One region of the Marinomonas sp. GJ51-14 genome, then DNA from elsewhere that is predicted to be linked to it. Evidence: predicted binding sites of a transcription regulator. Region 1 holds the regulator's gene; each other region holds the start of a gene.
The links. The regulator FNR, encoded in region 1, switches genes on or off when oxygen is low (the NO sensors DNR and NnrR bind a similar motif). The targets are predictions, from matches to a motif close to TTGATNTANATCAA.

Region 1 (5,453 bases):
AATAGCAGCTACTTCTTTTATATTAGCGCCTTGTTGTGTTAGAAGTTTTATTGCTGCGAAGAGTGTTCCACCTGTTGCAATTAAATCATCAAATAACAAAACTTCATCGCCAGCTTTGACTGCACCTTCTTGGATTTCTAATTCCGCTTCACCATACTCTAAATCGTATTTTTGTGAAATAGTTTTACCTGGAAGCTTACCTTTCTTACGCACTAAAATAAGAGGTTTTTGAAGCTCATAAGCAAGTACGGCAGCAATCAAAAAACCACGAGCATCAATACAAGCAATATGTGTAATATCCGTAGACATATATCGGTGAACATAGGCGTCAACAACCATCCTCATACCTTTAGGATCACTAAAGATAGGAGTAATATCACGAAAACTAATGCCTTCTTTTGGCCAGTCTTCCACTGTTTGTATTAGTGATTTAACATAAAAATCATCGTAGAGCATATTTAGTAACGCCTTAATTTATCGATCAAATGTTGGCGATTTTACCACAATCACTCGCAATCCCAACGAGTTTTTGCATTTCTGGGAAGTCGACTATCTCAATTTCTTTGCCATCTACATGTATTAGCTCATTTTTCTGGAAGCGGGTAATGACGCGGCTTACAGTTTCGACAGCAAGTCCAAGATAGTTTCCTATTTCTCCACGGGACATAGAAAGTCGAAAAGAGCTTGCAGAATAGCCGCGTTTTTTGAATCGGTTGGATAGATTTAGTAAAAAAGAAGCTACTTTTTCATCCGCATTTTTCTTACCAAGCAATACCATCATTTGTTGATCGTCAGAAATTTTTCGACTCATCACTTTAAATAATTGATGTCTTAACGATGGTATTTGTGCGGATAGCTCTTCTAAATGGCTGAACGGGATTTCGCAAACTGTCGTTGTTTCCAATGCTTTAGCAGAAACCGGGTAAGTGCTCGAATCTATACCGCTTAGACCAACCAACTCACTAGGACAATAAAAACCAGTAATTTGTTCTTCACCATAGGATGTAATGTTAAAGGTTTTTAATGTCCCAGAGCGAACAGCATAAACCGAATCAAAGATTTCCCCTTGGCGAAAAAGAAATTCTCCTTTTTTTAACGGTTTCTTACGTTCGATAATTTGATCTAGCTTATTGATGTCTTCATCTGCTAGGGCAATAGGCAGACAGAGAGCACTCAAACTACAATTTTGGCATTGAGATGTAAGAGTACTGTTAAAACGTGTCTGTGCGTGTGTTGTTGACATGTGAATCTCCCTGACCTGAATTTATATAACTTTTGAGTATTTTATACTGTTGTTCAAATACTTATCGAAAACCATACAAATACAGCGAATAAGCAATCTACCTCGGTCTGTAACGTTAATAATGGTCTGCATTCCATTATCTTTTATTTCGATCATACCATCTTCGATCATAGGTATAAGATTATCAACTTCTTCTGCAAAATATTCAAAAAAACTAATATTATATTTTTGTTCGATAGTACCTGTATTTAATTCAAATTGAGCAATAAGCGTCATAATGACTTGGTGACGAACTCTGTCATCAAAATTACTAATGTAACCTCTATTGATAGGTAGTTGACCCTTTTCAATACTGTGTTGATATTGATCTAAATCTGTATAGTTTTGGATATAAACGCCATCTAGGTCACTAATAGCAGAGACACCAAATGCAACTAGGTCAGTACCTGCGTGAGTGGTATAGCCTTGGAAGTTGCGCTGTAACATACCTTGTTTTTGAGCTTTAGCTAAAGTGTCATTAGGTTTTGCAAAATGATCCATACCTATGTATTCATAACCAGATGAAATTAGATATTCAATGCTCATCCTTAATAATTCAACTTTAATACTAGGTATAGGAAGGCTTTCATCAAGTATTCGTTTTTGAGCTTTAAAACGTTCAGGTAAATGGGCGTAATTAAAAAGAGATATACGATCTGGAGACAAAGCAATTACCTTGTCTAAAGTATCTCTAAAACCCTCAATGGATTGAAACGGTAAACCATAGATCAAATCAAAATTAATTGATTTAATGCCCATTGCACGAGCATCCTCCACAAGATCTGCTACCATTTTAACTGGTTGGACTCGATGTATGGCTGCTTGAACCTTACTGTCAAAATCTTGAACGCCAACACTAATTCTATTTATCCCCATTTCAGTGAACAACTTAAGTTTGGATGGCGTTATTTCTCTAGGATCTATTTCTATACTGTAATCTTGAGAGCCATCATTAATAAGGTTGAAATGCTGGTTTATTATATCAAATAGACAGCGAATGAGGTCTTCTGTGAGGAAAGTAGGTGTTCCACCGCCAAAGTGAAGCTGTGTAACTTGCCTCGAATGATCTAGCATCAAACTACGCAATCTCATCTCTTCACCAAGTAATTCAACATACTCAGCACCTTTCTCATATTGCTTGGTCACAATTTTGTTGCAAGCACAGTAATAACAAAGGTGAGCACAAAACGGGATATGGAAGTATAAACTAAGAGCTTTATCTGAAGGCATCATCATTTTATCGATTAAAGCGATTTTACTGATGCCTGTATTAAATTGTGGTGCTGTTGGGTAAGACGTATATCTAGGTCCTGATAAATCGTACTTACTAACGAGTGAAGAATCCCAAATCATGATTTGTTCCTATTAAAATTTCTAATAGAAGTTTACTCCTTAGCAATCAGGAGTTTTCTGATCCAGATCAAGGATATTAACCTGTTAAGAAAATAAGGCATTTGGTAAATTAGGTTGGATAAGGTGCCCTGTAACCATATAATCACCATCAATATTATTTTTAGTAAATATATTCATGGAAAACATATCTTTTTACCTTGCTCATGGAGCAGGTGCCGGCCACAGCAATGCATTTTTGAATGAACTTGGTGTTGCGATTACAAAAACAATGAATCAAGAAGTCATTCCTGTTACTTTTTCTTATATGAAAGAGCAAGAAAAGACGGCTAAAAAAAGACCACCGCCACCATTTAAGTATCTTGTTCCTGAATTCGCAGATTTCATAGCAGAAGATGAGGCTTGTATTGTCGCAGGTAAGTCTATGGGAGGGCGTGTGGCAACTCAGCTGTCTAGTCTACCTATGGTAAAAGCCATTGTTTGTTTTGGTTTTCCTTTTTATCCAGCAAGTAAGCCTGAAAAAAACAGACTATCTTTTCTTGATAACCTTCAGGTGCCTTGTTTAATAATTCAAGGGACAAGAGATCAACTAGGGTCATACGATTGGGTAAGCCAGCAGTCTCTACCAGAAAACGTAACTGTTATTTGGGTAGAAGGGGCTGATCACGACTTCAGAACCTTGAAGAAACAAAATCAAAGTATCACTGACACTATTTCAAACCTTGCTGAAATAACACAGAATTGGCTTAATCATAGTGTTAAATCAACCATTTAAAAAAACAAAAATATTGGTCTAATTTATATAGAAGAGAATTAATATGGAACACCAAGCTTTGCTTGATGCAACTGGCTTACTTTGTCCTGAGCCAGTCATGATGCTACATGTGGAAATGCGAAAAATAGAATCAAAAAGTGTACTTAAAGTCATTGCTACAGACCCATCTACGACACGAGATATTCCCAAGTTTTGCCAGTTTCTTGGTCATAAACTAATAAATCAAGTACAGGATGGAGAGACTTATTACTATTGGATAGAGAAGAAATAAGATTAATCAAAAATACCTCCATATTCCAAATATGGAGGTATTTTAATCACTTTATTAAGTCTTGTTATGCAACCTTAAGATTTCTACTTTGAAATTTTTGACCTAAAATTGCACTGTGATAAGTGTGCTCAAAACTAGAAAAAGCGACATCAACCTCTAATCTAAGTTGGCGCACAATATCATTAGATGAGATCAGACCTCGTATTGCTTTTGTCTCTTCATCAATTACTAATAAATGTTGTAACTTATTTTCCCTTTGGCTGTATAGAAGTGACTCGATATCTGAATTTTTAAGTGATGTGTATGATAATGCCAATAAAGTTTCTTTCGGTCTCATTAAATCAGCAACCATTAATTCAGATCGTTTATATCCATCAGCAACCCGTTTAATGAATACATCTTCAGATAAATCCTCAAGACTGATCACGCCGACAAAGTGATTGGTTGAATCAACCACTATTTTCATGCGTACATGTTCTTTTTTCATTAACTGAACCAATGTGTCAGCTCGGGTATTCGACTCAATAACACGAGGGCCAGCGGTTTTGAAATCTGTTAAAACGGATAGCGCTGAAGAATAAATGTTGGTGTTTTCGTAAGCCGTAGGCCAAGTAAGATCGTTAACATTTTTTGTAGAAACATAAGTTAATGTTTTCATGATAAAACCCCAATAAAAAATAAATGAATAAAATGGGTGAGTTATATCAGTAGAGAAGGTGGTGCTCTTGGGTTAATACTGCCGTTAACTTTTTTTGTATTAGGCAGATAGTAATAAAAAAAATGTTTAAACGAAGATGAGGTATTAGCCTCTAGAGTCAAAAAAGAAGGTGCAAGATAACTGTTGTCAGATCCTAACTCTTGATCTGGCGCAATGACTTCATTAAAACGTTGTTCTACAGTAGGTTCCAACCAACGTAGCTGACTTACTTCTTGAGCACTGGCTCGTTGAGATATCGTCAATAAAGACGATAAAACCACAGCAATGATCATAAGTAATTGAGTTTTCATGGTAAGAACTAAACCTTATCTTAACTAAGTATACGTTTTTTCTATTTAATCAATATATGCTTACCATCTTATAAATCCCAGTCTTTTTTAAACAAATGACCTTTCTTTCCATGATCCTGCACTTTATTAATCAAGTATGACTTACTTGAGTGAAGTTTGATCTAGATCGTCTTTATTTTTTAGTAACTCAGCTAATCTGAATAGGTAAAAATCATTCATCCTCTTAGGAGAGTATTATGAAAGCTGCTGTTGCAAACACATTTGGTTCTATTCTTAAAATTGAAGACATCGCAAAACCTAAAATAGAGCCCCATCAAATACTCGTTAAAATTCATGCCTGTGGTGTTTGCCATACAGATCTTCATGCTTGTCATGGAGATTGGCCAGTTAAACCTACATTACCATTAGTTCCTGGTCATGAAGGCGTGGGCGAGGTGGTTGAAGTTGGTAGTGCCGTTACTCACATCAAAAACGGTGACCGCGTTGGCATTCCTTGGCTCTATAGTGCTTGTGGTCATTGCGAATACTGTTTAAGTGGTAGAGAAAGTTTGTGTCTAGTGCAAGAAAATGCAGGATACTCGGTAAATGGTAGTTATGCTGAGTACTGTGCGGCTCATGCGGATTATGTTGTAAAAGTGCCCGAAGGTTTAAATTATGTAGATGCAGCACCATTATTTTGTGCTGGAGTTACCACTTATAAAGCCCTCAAAGTATCTGAGGCGAAACCTGGGGATTGGGTCGCTATTTTTGGTATTGGTGGTTTAGGG
Region 2 (5,453 bases), 650 kb from region 1:
GCGCTAAATCGGTAAAATTAGTTCATGGTGCTGAAACTTGCTCGATAGAAGCCGTTGAAATTGATGACATGATGGCTACAGAGCATGATGTTGCTTTTGACAGAATTAAAGCTTTTGTTAATCGTGAAACTAATAACGACATTCTCACAACCTTGCGACCTTTCTTTGAGGGAGAAATTCGTCATCGTTTTAAGAAACAGCTCATTGATCTTGGTGAAGCAAAATCAGACCTGTCAGTTTGCACTGCTGCTTTAAGGGACAACGGCTATATCACTGCTGAACTTGAAGCTCGCTTGAGTGCGATTCGAGATACTTTAAACACACCTATGCACGAAATTGGCGATGACGCGCTTGAAAACACAAGAGCACTAGCTGAACAAGTCATTAATATTGTATATGACGAACTGTAAATGCACATAACAAGGCAATTAAACGGAACAAAAACAGTTGGCTTTTGTTCGTGCCTCACAAAGTATAGCCAACAATTTTAGTCCGCTTATTGCGGCGTTAGTTAACTGCCTATGGAGAGTTCAGTGAATTTGAAAGAGCTCAGTATAAAAGAATTGTTGCAGCTACAAGCTACTGCCACTAATGAGCTTAAAGAGAGGGATGTCGTTCGTACGCAAAACAATCCATTAGGTGATTACACCGAATGGCTTGTGGCACAAGTTATGGGATTAGAGCTAGCAGCCAATTCTAAAGCTGGTTACGATGGCATTGACTCAAATGGAACGAGAATCCAAATTAAAGGTAGGCGTATTACGCCTAAAAATAAATCAAGGCAGCTTAGTGCAATTAGAAAATATGATGAAAAAGACTTCGATGCTCTTGTAGCCGTCATCTTTGATGAAAATTTCGATATTATCGATGCAGTATTAATGCCTCATGAAATTGTAGGTAAATACGCATCTTACAGGGAGCATGTAAATGCACATATATTATTTATCAAAGAGCCATTGCTAAGTGACCCAGAAGTAAAATGTATCAAGTATTTAATCAGCAGTTAACAAGGCAAGTCATTTAACTGCAACCCCCGCCTAACCCCTGCCTACAAATGAATATAATTCTTAGTTTATTAACTTTATGACCATTTAATAGAACATCCCATGCTGGCTTTTTGGTGTTCCGGTCCATGTCCTGTGTTCGCAATGTGTTTCATGGCATTGACTAGTTCTTTGTTACGGTCCTTAGTACTTTTTAGGTTCGAGTTACCCATTGCGGCGTCGTCGAGGCGACCACGGTATTGCAACTCGCCATCTTTATTAAAACCAAAGAAATCCGGTGTGCAAACGGCTTGATAGGCTTGACCGACAGATTGATTTTTATCGACCAAATACGGAAAGCTAAAGTTGTGTTGGATGCTAAATTGCTTCATAAAAGGTGGGCTGTCCGCTTCCACATAACGGTAGTCATTCGACATAACCGCCAACACATTAATGCCTTCTTTTTGAAGTTCACGTACATCATCAGCAAATCGATCTGCAATGGCTTTTACATAGGGACAATGGTTACAGATAAAGGCGATCAACAGGCCTTTCTCACCTAGCTGCTCTGACATGGTGTAACTTTTTCCATCAGGATCGCTTAACGTAAACTCAGGGGCTTTCCATCCAAAATCACATAATGGTGTGTCTAATAACATAGGTCTTTGCCCTTTTAAATGGAGTGACGAAGTTGTTTTATAGGGAGTTAAGGATGAGTATAAAGAATTTCATCTTATTCAATAATACTCTTAAATTTAGACCAAATATCTTATTCAATAATGACAAACGATTTTTTATCGTGTCTAACGTTTTTTTAGGGCAGCTTTCCATGATATATATCTAAAAACGCGAAGCTTATTTTTAATAAGTAAGAATCTCTTCCTTCCTTTTTTTGTACTTATTTCTTTCACTCCCTTTATCTTGATCTAACGCAATGTTTTAGAAGCAAACTACACTCATAATCTGACCTTATAGTAGCCTCAAGTCGTTTGAGGCTTCGGTGGACGTTAGATAATAAGAACACTCAAGAAAGGGAAGTGTCTGCAAGCGTCTTTTTTCTCAGTCAAATGAATGGGTTGAAGTCATATGATTAACGAAGCTGTAGTGGATCTATCGCGGTTTCAGTTTGCTCTTACTGTTATGTACCATTTTTTGTTTGTCCCTTTAACGTTAGGGATGGCTTTCTTGTTGGCAATCATGGAATCTGTTTACGTGATTACGGGCAAACAAGTCTACAAAGACATGGTGAAGTTTTGGGGTAAATTGTTTGGGATTAACTTTGCCTTAGGGGTGACAACAGGTCTGACAATGGAGTTCCAATTCGGAACGAACTGGTCTTACTATTCTCATTACGTTGGCGATATTTTTGGTGCGCCTTTGGCGATCGAAGGCCTGATGGCTTTCTTCCTTGAGTCGACATTAGTTGGTTTATTTTTCTTTGGTTGGGAACGCCTAAGTAAGTTAAAGCATTTGCTGGTAACTTGGGGTGTGGCGTTAGGTTCTAACTTATCGGCATTATGGATTTTGATTGCCAATGGTTGGATGCAAAACCCAGTTGGTTCTGAATTTAACTATGAAACCATGAGAATGGAATTGGTTGATTTTGGCGCTTTGTTATTAAACCCAGTTGCCCAAGTTAAATTTGTACACACAGTCTCAGCAGGTTACACCACTGGTGCTATGTTTGTATTGGCAGTTTCTAGTTATTACCTATTAAAAGGCCGTGACCTTGCGTTTGCTCGTCGTTCATTTGCAATTGCGGCAGCATTTGGTTTGGCATCAGTATTGAGTGTAATCATTTTAGGTGATGAGTCAGGCTACGAGTTGGGCGAAGTTCAAAAAGTGAAATTAGCGGCAGTAGAAGCTGAATGGGAAACTCAGGACGCGCCAGCCGATTTCACACTAATTGGTTTTCCGAACCAGGAGCTTGAAGAAACAGAGTTTGCACTTAAGGTACCTGGTTTAATGGGTATTATTGCGACTCGATCGCTTGACGAAGAAGTGACAGGTCTAAAGGATCTTAAAGAGCATAATCGTCAACGTATTATTAACGGTATTTATGCGAATCAGTTACTTGAACAACTTCGTAACGGTTCAGAAGATCCAATGGTTAAAGAAAACTTTGAAAAAGTAAAAGGTGATCTTGGTTACGGTCTACTTGTTACTGCTTTTAATGAAGATATTAACCGAGTTTCTTCAGAAGACATTGACATGGCTGTGGAATATTCCATTCCACAAGTTGCGCCATTGTTCTTCTCTTTCCGAATCATGGTTGCTTGTGGTTTCATCATGCTGGTTGTATTTGCCGCAGCGTTTTATCAAAATGCGCGCCGCCGTATCGGTAAAAATCCACTCTTCTTAAAATTCATTATGTTGTGCTTACCTTTGCCTTGGATTGCCTGTGAAACAGGTTGGTTCGTTGCTGAGTACGGTCGTCAACCTTGGGCAATTGGTGAAATCTTGCCAGTTCATGTGGCGGTATCGAACTTAACTGCAGGTGAAATCTGGACAACAATCATTGGTTTCACTGTTTTATACACAGCATTCTTAGTTGCCGAAATGTATTTGATGATTCGTTTTGCGAAGCAGGGCCCTTCTAGCTTGCACACTGGTCGTTATGCACTCGAACAAGAAACTGCTCAGTTAAAGCAGGAGGTATAAGATGGAATACGAATTATTAAAAGTAATTTGGTGGGTATTGATCGGTGTTCTACTGATCGGTTTCTCTGTGACCGACGGATTTGATATGGGCGTTGGTAGTTTATTGAAAGTCATTGGCGGCACAGATTCTGAACGTCGAATCATGATCAACTCGATTGCTCCCCATTGGGATGGCAACCAAGTTTGGTTTATCACAGCGGGTGGTGCTTTGTTTGCCGCTTGGCCTGTTGTGTACGCTACGTCTTTCTCTGGTTTCTATTTTGCGATGATGTTGGTGTTGGCGGCCTTATTTTTCCGTCCAATCGGCTTTGATTACCGTTCAAAATTAGAAAACTCAAAATGGCGCAACACATGGGACTGGGGCATTGTATTCGGTTCTGCTGTTCCGCCTATCATTTTCGGTGTGGCATTCGGTAATTTGTTACAGGGTGTTCCGTTCGAGTTTGATAACTACCTTCGCGTGACGTACACAGGCTCTTTCTTTGGTTTATTGAACCCGTTCGGCATCCTTTGCGGTCTGGTTAGCTTGATGATGTTAATGACACAAGGTGGCGCTTGGTTGCAAATGAAAACAGATTCAGATCTGCACCGTAAAGCCAGCACTGCAACTGCGGTAACTGGGACTCTAGCGGCAATATTATTTATTGTTGCGGGTGTTTGGTTGGCTTATGGCATTGATGGTTATGTATTGACTAGTGTGATTAATGGTAACGAAGCAATGACACCATTAATGAAAACTGCCGAAGTGCAAGCGGGTGCTTGGCTAGCAAACTATGAAAAAGTACCGGCTCTTATGTTGGCACCTATTATTGGTATTGTTGGTATGTTGTTCGCTGCCATAACTGCAGTGATGAGAAAAGGCGCCTTGTCTTTCTTAAGTTCATCATTGGGTATTGCTGGCATCATAGTAACAGCGGGTGGTTCTATGTTCCCATTCTTAATGCCATCTTCAAGCTTTCCGAGTATGAGTCTGACTATCTGGGACGCGACTTCAAGCCATAACACCATGATGATTATGTTTGTGGTTGCTTGTATTTTTGTACCGATTGTTTTGGCTTACACCCTATGGAGCTACTTTGTAATGTACGGTCGTTTGACTAAGAAGCATGTAGAAGAAAACCAGCACTCACTTTACTAATATAGTGAGCTTTGTAAGTAGGTAAAAAGTCAGACAGCAAAGTGAGGTGGATTACACCTCACTTTAGCGACATAAAGAGGAATGAATTATGTGGTATTTTGCTTGGATTCTCGGCATTTTGTTAGCCTGTTCTTTCGGCATCATCAATGCGATATGGTTAGAGTTTAGTGGTTATGAAGGTGAAGAGGAGCAAAAGTAAACTAGATGACAAAGAACAATGAGGCAAAAAAAGCACGTCGAGCTGGGCGCGTAAAAACACCTGAGGCAACATTTTTAGGTGAATTAGCCGACCAGCAATCTTCAAAATATCGACTTGCTCAAGGCTTTGGTGTTTTGTTCGCGGTGTCGCTCGTGCTGCAAGCATGGGCATTAGCGAATGTATTTTCGGACATGGCGTTACACCAGTCTTTTTCCTTGTCTCTTTTGGTTATTGGTTTATTTGCTCTGCTATTACGTGCTCTGTCTAATTTTGGACGAGAACGCATTTGCGCCAGCGCAAGCCGTGACATCCGTTATGGTTTGCGCAGTAAATTGGTGTCGCATCTTACGAAACTGGGCCCAGCTCGGTTAAGAATAGAAGAAGATGCGGCGCTTTCTACTCGTGTTTATGAACAAATAGACGCGTTAGACGATTTCTTCAGTCGCTATAAACCACAAGTGTTTATGGTGAC
Region 3 (5,453 bases), 630 kb from region 1:
GCTTGGCTACTTAACCATAAGTTTTTCGGCCCAATTGTAAAAGATTGGCAATCTTCAGATGGAATTCCTCGTCGCTCAAGAAATAGGGCTATTCTTTTTATGTGGGCAGGTATGGCCATTTCCACATTTTTAGTATGGCGCTTTTGGGCAACCGTCGGTTTGGTTTTTATTGGTGTATGCGTCAGTATTTATTTACTTAGAATGCCATTACGCTCTGAACCGCCAAAGCAAAAGCCTTTAGATGCAGAATCTTTACACCCTAAGTCTATAGAAGAGAAAGACAAACCCAGTTAATCTAAGTGTCAATCCTCGATACCATTCACCCCAAAAGGCACTTTATAATGACTCGCCGACATTTTCGTAACTTTGTCTTTTTTCCATTATCCGCTCTGGCTCTCATCGTCATCATCATTTGGATCGCAGCGCCTTTTGTTACAAAGCACTACATCAGTAAATATTTTGAAGAACAAGGACAAGATTTTTCAATTGATAGTTTATCGATAGATTTTTTCCCGCCTAAAATCGATTTGAAAAATGTCACCGTAAAGAATTCAACACAAAACACCTTAATATTAAAGCTAGCTACTTTGAGTATAGAAGCCTTACCCCTTCTCACCCACACTGTTCATTTATCACATGCCAACATTGACGGTTTATCTGTCTGGGTTGAACAACAAGAAAATGATTGGGTTGTGGCAGGCATCAACACGACTCAATACCTTCACAATAATGAACCAGAAGAAGCACCTAAGGCAGAGCAAGAACAAACACCAATTAGCGATCCATGGAACATAACGCTTCCTACTTTTACCTTTACTAACAGCCAGCTCTATTTAGCTCGCCAACCAGAGACCGCTACACAGGTACAAAAAGACAGTTTTACAATCAATAATCTGATAGTTAAAAATTTATCTGGAAAAGCTCTAGATTGGAGCGGCTCAGTCGCCCTATCAGCCCTGATTAATCAATCGAGTCTGTCCATCACAACTCAATTTGACTACTCTTCTAAGCGAACAAATGCAGACATAAATATTAATAACACTAAGATATCAATTAACGACTTACGTCACTTCCTACCGTCTCCTTTTAATGCAGGAGAAGGACAACTGGCAATAGATGGCAAACTTAAATTTCTACAAACTCAAGTTGAAGGCACACCGACTTTTAACCTTGACAACTTAAATCTGAAGACAGAAATCACTGATCTTGATCTACCATTAAACCATCAAGACCATGTCGCTACGGCTTCAACGATGTTGGATATAACCGAAGCTAACGTAGAGTTCATTTCTGCAGATCAATTAACTTTTACGGGTAAAACAGCACTCACATCCAATCAATTCACCTTTACTCAAGCCAACCTAATTACTACCTACGACAATCTGGCCTTAAACTTTCCTATCAATATAAAGCGCGATGAACTTGGTCTAACGACTCAAATCGCCAATACACAACTAAATATTGCCAATTTGTCCCTAGTACTTGATCGTGTAAACAATAGCTCAAGAAAAGAAACAGCTGTCGTTGATCAAACAGAAGAAAAGCATCTTTCCCTTGGCGCCTTTAAACTCTCTACAGATCAACTTAATGTTGAAATGAAAGGCGAGCAAGATCCAGCCGTTACTGGTGAAAACATTAATATTTCTAGTCAATCTCTGGATAGTATGTTGGGTGATAAAAAACGTATTGCCGCTTTTAAAAACATGAACATCAATTCACTGTCTTTCTTCCAACAAGGGACAAAATTTGATGTGGCGTTTGAGGAATTAAATATAGCGGATTTAACCTTATCTGAAATATTACCCGAAACAGGTAACAAGTTAACCTTGCCAGCATTAAGTCAAATCGGCAGTATCAAAATAGACACATTATCAGCTAACCATGACGGCGCTCAGCTTGGCACCATTACGACAGATTCGGTAAAAATGAATCTAATACTCGATGCGCAAAAACGCCTTGAAAATCTCGTATCGATAGAAGAGCCGCAAACTTCACTACAGCCATCTTTACAAGATTCAAGCACACCTAAAACTCAAGACGCAGAAAATGCCATTAAAAGCTCTCCCGGTGCAGAAGAAGAGTCTGCTTTCAAAGCCCCTTACTACGTCATTTTAGATGCTTATGACATGACTGGTGAATCACAAATATTCGTACAAGACAAAAGCATTACACCTGCCTTACAACGCTCTTTAGAAATTGATTCTTTATCCTTACGCAACGTTAATACGCAAGATAAGAAACAGGCAACAGAGCTCATTTTAAAAGCTCGTAATGGAAAATATGCCACACTATCCAGTGATATCGTCATTTGGCCTCTTGCAGACAAACTCACCATGAAAAGCGAACTTACTATACGCGAAGCTGAGCTGCCACCTTATTCATCCTACATCGCCAATGCATTAGGTTACCAGATCAACTCAGGACAATTAGATTTAGACCTCACCTTAAATGCAAACAATGGTGAACTGGACGGCAACTCTCACATTTTATTAAGAGAATTTGATTTAGGTGGTAAAAAAGAAAGCAGTTCCGTGATTAAAGCCGGTGCGGTACCGCTTAACATTGCCGTTAGCATTTTGAAAGACAGTGACGATAATATCGACCTAGACATTCCATTGTCTGGCGATATAGAAAATCCAGAATTCGGCTGGAAAGACTTCATGATTTTACCTGTACGAAAAGCACTGTTCCAAGCGTCAAGCAGCTACCTTCTGCAAACCTTTGTGCCATATGCCAGCGTAATCAGCATTGCACAGTTAGCAGGAGACCAACTGCTAAAAATTCGAGTGCAGCCATTATTGTTTGAAGCAGAAGAAAGCCGCTTAAACGACTCTCAAGACGTTTTTCTAAAACAGCTCATTGCTTTAATGAAAGACAAGAAAGACAGTCAGTTAAAAGCTTGCGGCGTTGCTAGTTATCTTGATTTAGGTATTGAAGAACCACCAACCACTATTGATGACACAACCAAAGAATCAGCCCAGGCGCTTGCCCAAGAACGCTCAAATATTCTGAAAGATTATTTGGTTAAAAAAGGCATTAGCTCTTCTCGTATCTTCCTTTGCTCGCCAGAAGTCGATTTATCAAAATCTAGCCAGCCAAGAGTTGAGCTAAATTTCTAAACTCCGTCCTTATCCTTATAGCAGCAAAGCCGTGATTAGAAACAGTCTCGGCTTTGCTGCTATCAAAATGCCAATATTAAACCTTCAATAATAAAACCATCGACTACCCTTAAAGACACAAGATTTCTAAAAGGGTCACAAAGATCAAAGAATATGCAACATAGCATAAGCTTAACCTTTGCTGTTGAAAAAGCATCATATCCAACCATTAATAAAGGTATGGCTAATAATCTACTCAGTTATTCATCCTTTTTACAACAAACCATAAATACTTTTAATAGACAGAGAAAGCCTGACCAGCATCAAGAAACGATAAGCCTAACTAGGCTAATCTAATATGAAAGCAAACAAAGACAGGAGGCTATTATGCCAATCGAAGACCATAGTTTGATTCATGAATTCCCAGAGTTAAAAGAAGACATCCATAATCTAAAAATGGAAGATGCTCACTTTAAAAAGCTTTATGACGAGTACAATCATTTAACAAAAGAAGTAGAAAAAATGGAACAAGAAATCATTCCATCCACTACGGCAGAAGAAGAGCACTTGAAAAAGCAACGTCTACAACTAAAAGACACTATACAAGGTTATATCAAGGCATCTAAGGCTGCTGTAAAAGCTTAATTACCAAGTATTCAAAGTGTCGCTGACGGCTATCAGCGACGCTTATTTGCTCTTTTCCACTTGTTGATTCCTTATCAAAATAAAAAAACCATACTTCTAATCAAAAGCCTATGAGTTTCATATAATTTGACTCAGATCAAATAGACTTTATTTAAACAAACAATCCACCTACCAAGTCTTGAGTTCAATAAACACAGAGGTAAACTCCGCGCGTTTTGATTGATCGGTGAGCCTTATGTCTCAGCAAAAAATAGTCAAGCCAGAATTGTTGTCTCCAGCTGGCTCTTTAAAAAACCTCCGTTATGCCCTTGCCTATGGCGCTGATGCTGTATACGCAGGACAACCACGCTACTCACTTCGCGTACGTAATAATGAGTTTGATTTAGAGAAGCTAGGCATTGGTATTAACGAAGCTCATGCACTGGGTAAAAAACTCTACGTAGTCAGTAATATTGCGCCCCATAACGCCAAACTAAAAACCTACATTCAAGACTTAGCACCAGTAATCGACTTGAACCCTGACGCTCTGATTATGTCTGATCCAGGTCTTATTATGATGGTCCGAGAAGCGTTTCCAGATCAATCAATTCACCTATCGGTACAAGCCAATGCAGTCAACTGGGCAACTGTCAAATTCTGGCAACAACAAGGCATTTCCCGTGTTATTTTATCTCGTGAATTATCTCTAGATGAAATTGAAGAAATTCGCATGAAAGTGCCTGAAATGGAATTGGAAGTGTTCGTTCATGGGGCTTTATGTATGGCCTATTCTGGCCGCTGTTTACTTTCTGGTTATATGAACAAACGCGACCCAAATCAAGGTGCTTGCACTAACGCTTGCCGCTGGCAATACAATGCCCACGAAGCGAAGCAAGATGACGTTGGACAGATCATCGCTAGTAGTGATTCTTCTATACAAGCTCAAGAGTCTGCCGTACAGATTCAGGAACCTACTGACCAGCTGTTTCTACTGCAAGAGCATGGACGACCTGATGAATACATGCCAGCATTTGAAGATGAACATGGCACCTACATCATGAACTCAAAAGACCTGCGAGCGATCCAACACGTTGAACGTTTGGTAAAAATGGGCATACATTCATTAAAAATTGAAGGCCGAACCAAGTCCTTTTATTATTGCGCAAGAACCGCACAAATTTATCGTCAAGCGATTAATGATGCTGTCGCAGGAAAAAGCTTTAACAATGAACTATTCGGCAGTTTAGAAAATCTCGCTAACCGAGGATACACCGATGGTTTTTTACAACGTCATCGCCATGTTGATTTACAAAACTACGAAACTGGCAACTCAATCAGTGAGCAACAACAGTTTGTTGGCGAAGTCACCACCACGAAAGATAATATATTAACCATCGAAGTAAAAAATCGCTTTAGTCTTGGGGATTCATTAGAGCTGATGACACCAAAAGGTAATATCACCTTCACCTTAACCGAGCTAAACGACAAACATGGTTGCCCTATCGATATCGCCAAGGGTAGTGGACACATCGTCAACATTCCTTGCCCTTCGGGCATAGATGCTTCAATGGGAATTTTGCTAAGAAACCTATCGGCAGGACAAACCACTCGACAACCTCATAGCAAGGTATCTCTATAGGCTTCCTATGGCATTATTAATCAATGACCGCTGTATAAACTGCGACATGTGTGAACCAGAATGCCCAAACGAAGCCATTTCCATGGGATCTA

Region 2: a site for FNR is predicted at 1,905-1,918, ahead of AC0L3Y_RS17565 (cytochrome ubiquinol oxidase subunit I). Genes of this name have one in related genera too.
Region 3: a site for FNR is predicted at 3,870-3,883, ahead of trhP (prephenate-dependent tRNA uridine(34) hydroxylase TrhP). Genes of this name have one in related genera too.

Annotation. Positions count from the first base shown of each region.
Region 1 covers NZ_CM147879.1:2,985,699-2,991,151, forward strand. Annotated here, with positions in the region: gene AC0L3Y_RS14270 (adenine phosphoribosyltransferase) at 1-456, opposite strand, end outside; gene fnr (fumarate/nitrate reduction transcriptional regulator Fnr) at 482-1,243, opposite strand; gene hemN (oxygen-independent coproporphyrinogen III oxidase) at 1,265-2,635, opposite strand; gene AC0L3Y_RS14285 (alpha/beta family hydrolase) at 2,811-3,407, shown strand; gene tusA (sulfurtransferase TusA) at 3,451-3,678, shown strand; gene AC0L3Y_RS14295 (CBS domain-containing protein) at 3,743-4,336, opposite strand; gene AC0L3Y_RS14300 (hypothetical protein) at 4,378-4,686, opposite strand; gene adhP (alcohol dehydrogenase AdhP) at 4,923-5,453, shown strand, end outside.
Region 2 covers NZ_CM147879.1:3,636,185-3,641,637, reverse strand. Annotated here, with positions in the region: gene AC0L3Y_RS17580 (AAA family ATPase) at 1-410, shown strand, start outside; gene AC0L3Y_RS17575 (DUF6998 domain-containing protein) at 534-1,007, shown strand; gene AC0L3Y_RS17570 (thioredoxin family protein) at 1,082-1,642, opposite strand; gene AC0L3Y_RS17565 (cytochrome ubiquinol oxidase subunit I) at 2,070-3,644, shown strand; gene cydB (cytochrome d ubiquinol oxidase subunit II) at 3,646-4,782, shown strand; gene cydX (cytochrome bd-I oxidase subunit CydX) at 4,871-4,981, shown strand; gene cydD (thiol reductant ABC exporter subunit CydD) at 4,987-5,453, shown strand, end outside.
Region 3 covers NZ_CM147879.1:3,620,404-3,625,856, forward strand. Annotated here, with positions in the region: gene AC0L3Y_RS17485 (YbaN family protein) at 1-294, shown strand, start outside; gene AC0L3Y_RS17490 (DUF748 domain-containing protein) at 342-3,119, shown strand; gene AC0L3Y_RS17495 (YdcH family protein) at 3,486-3,743, shown strand; gene trhP (prephenate-dependent tRNA uridine(34) hydroxylase TrhP) at 3,979-5,361, shown strand; gene AC0L3Y_RS17505 (YfhL family 4Fe-4S dicluster ferredoxin) at 5,369-5,453, shown strand, end outside.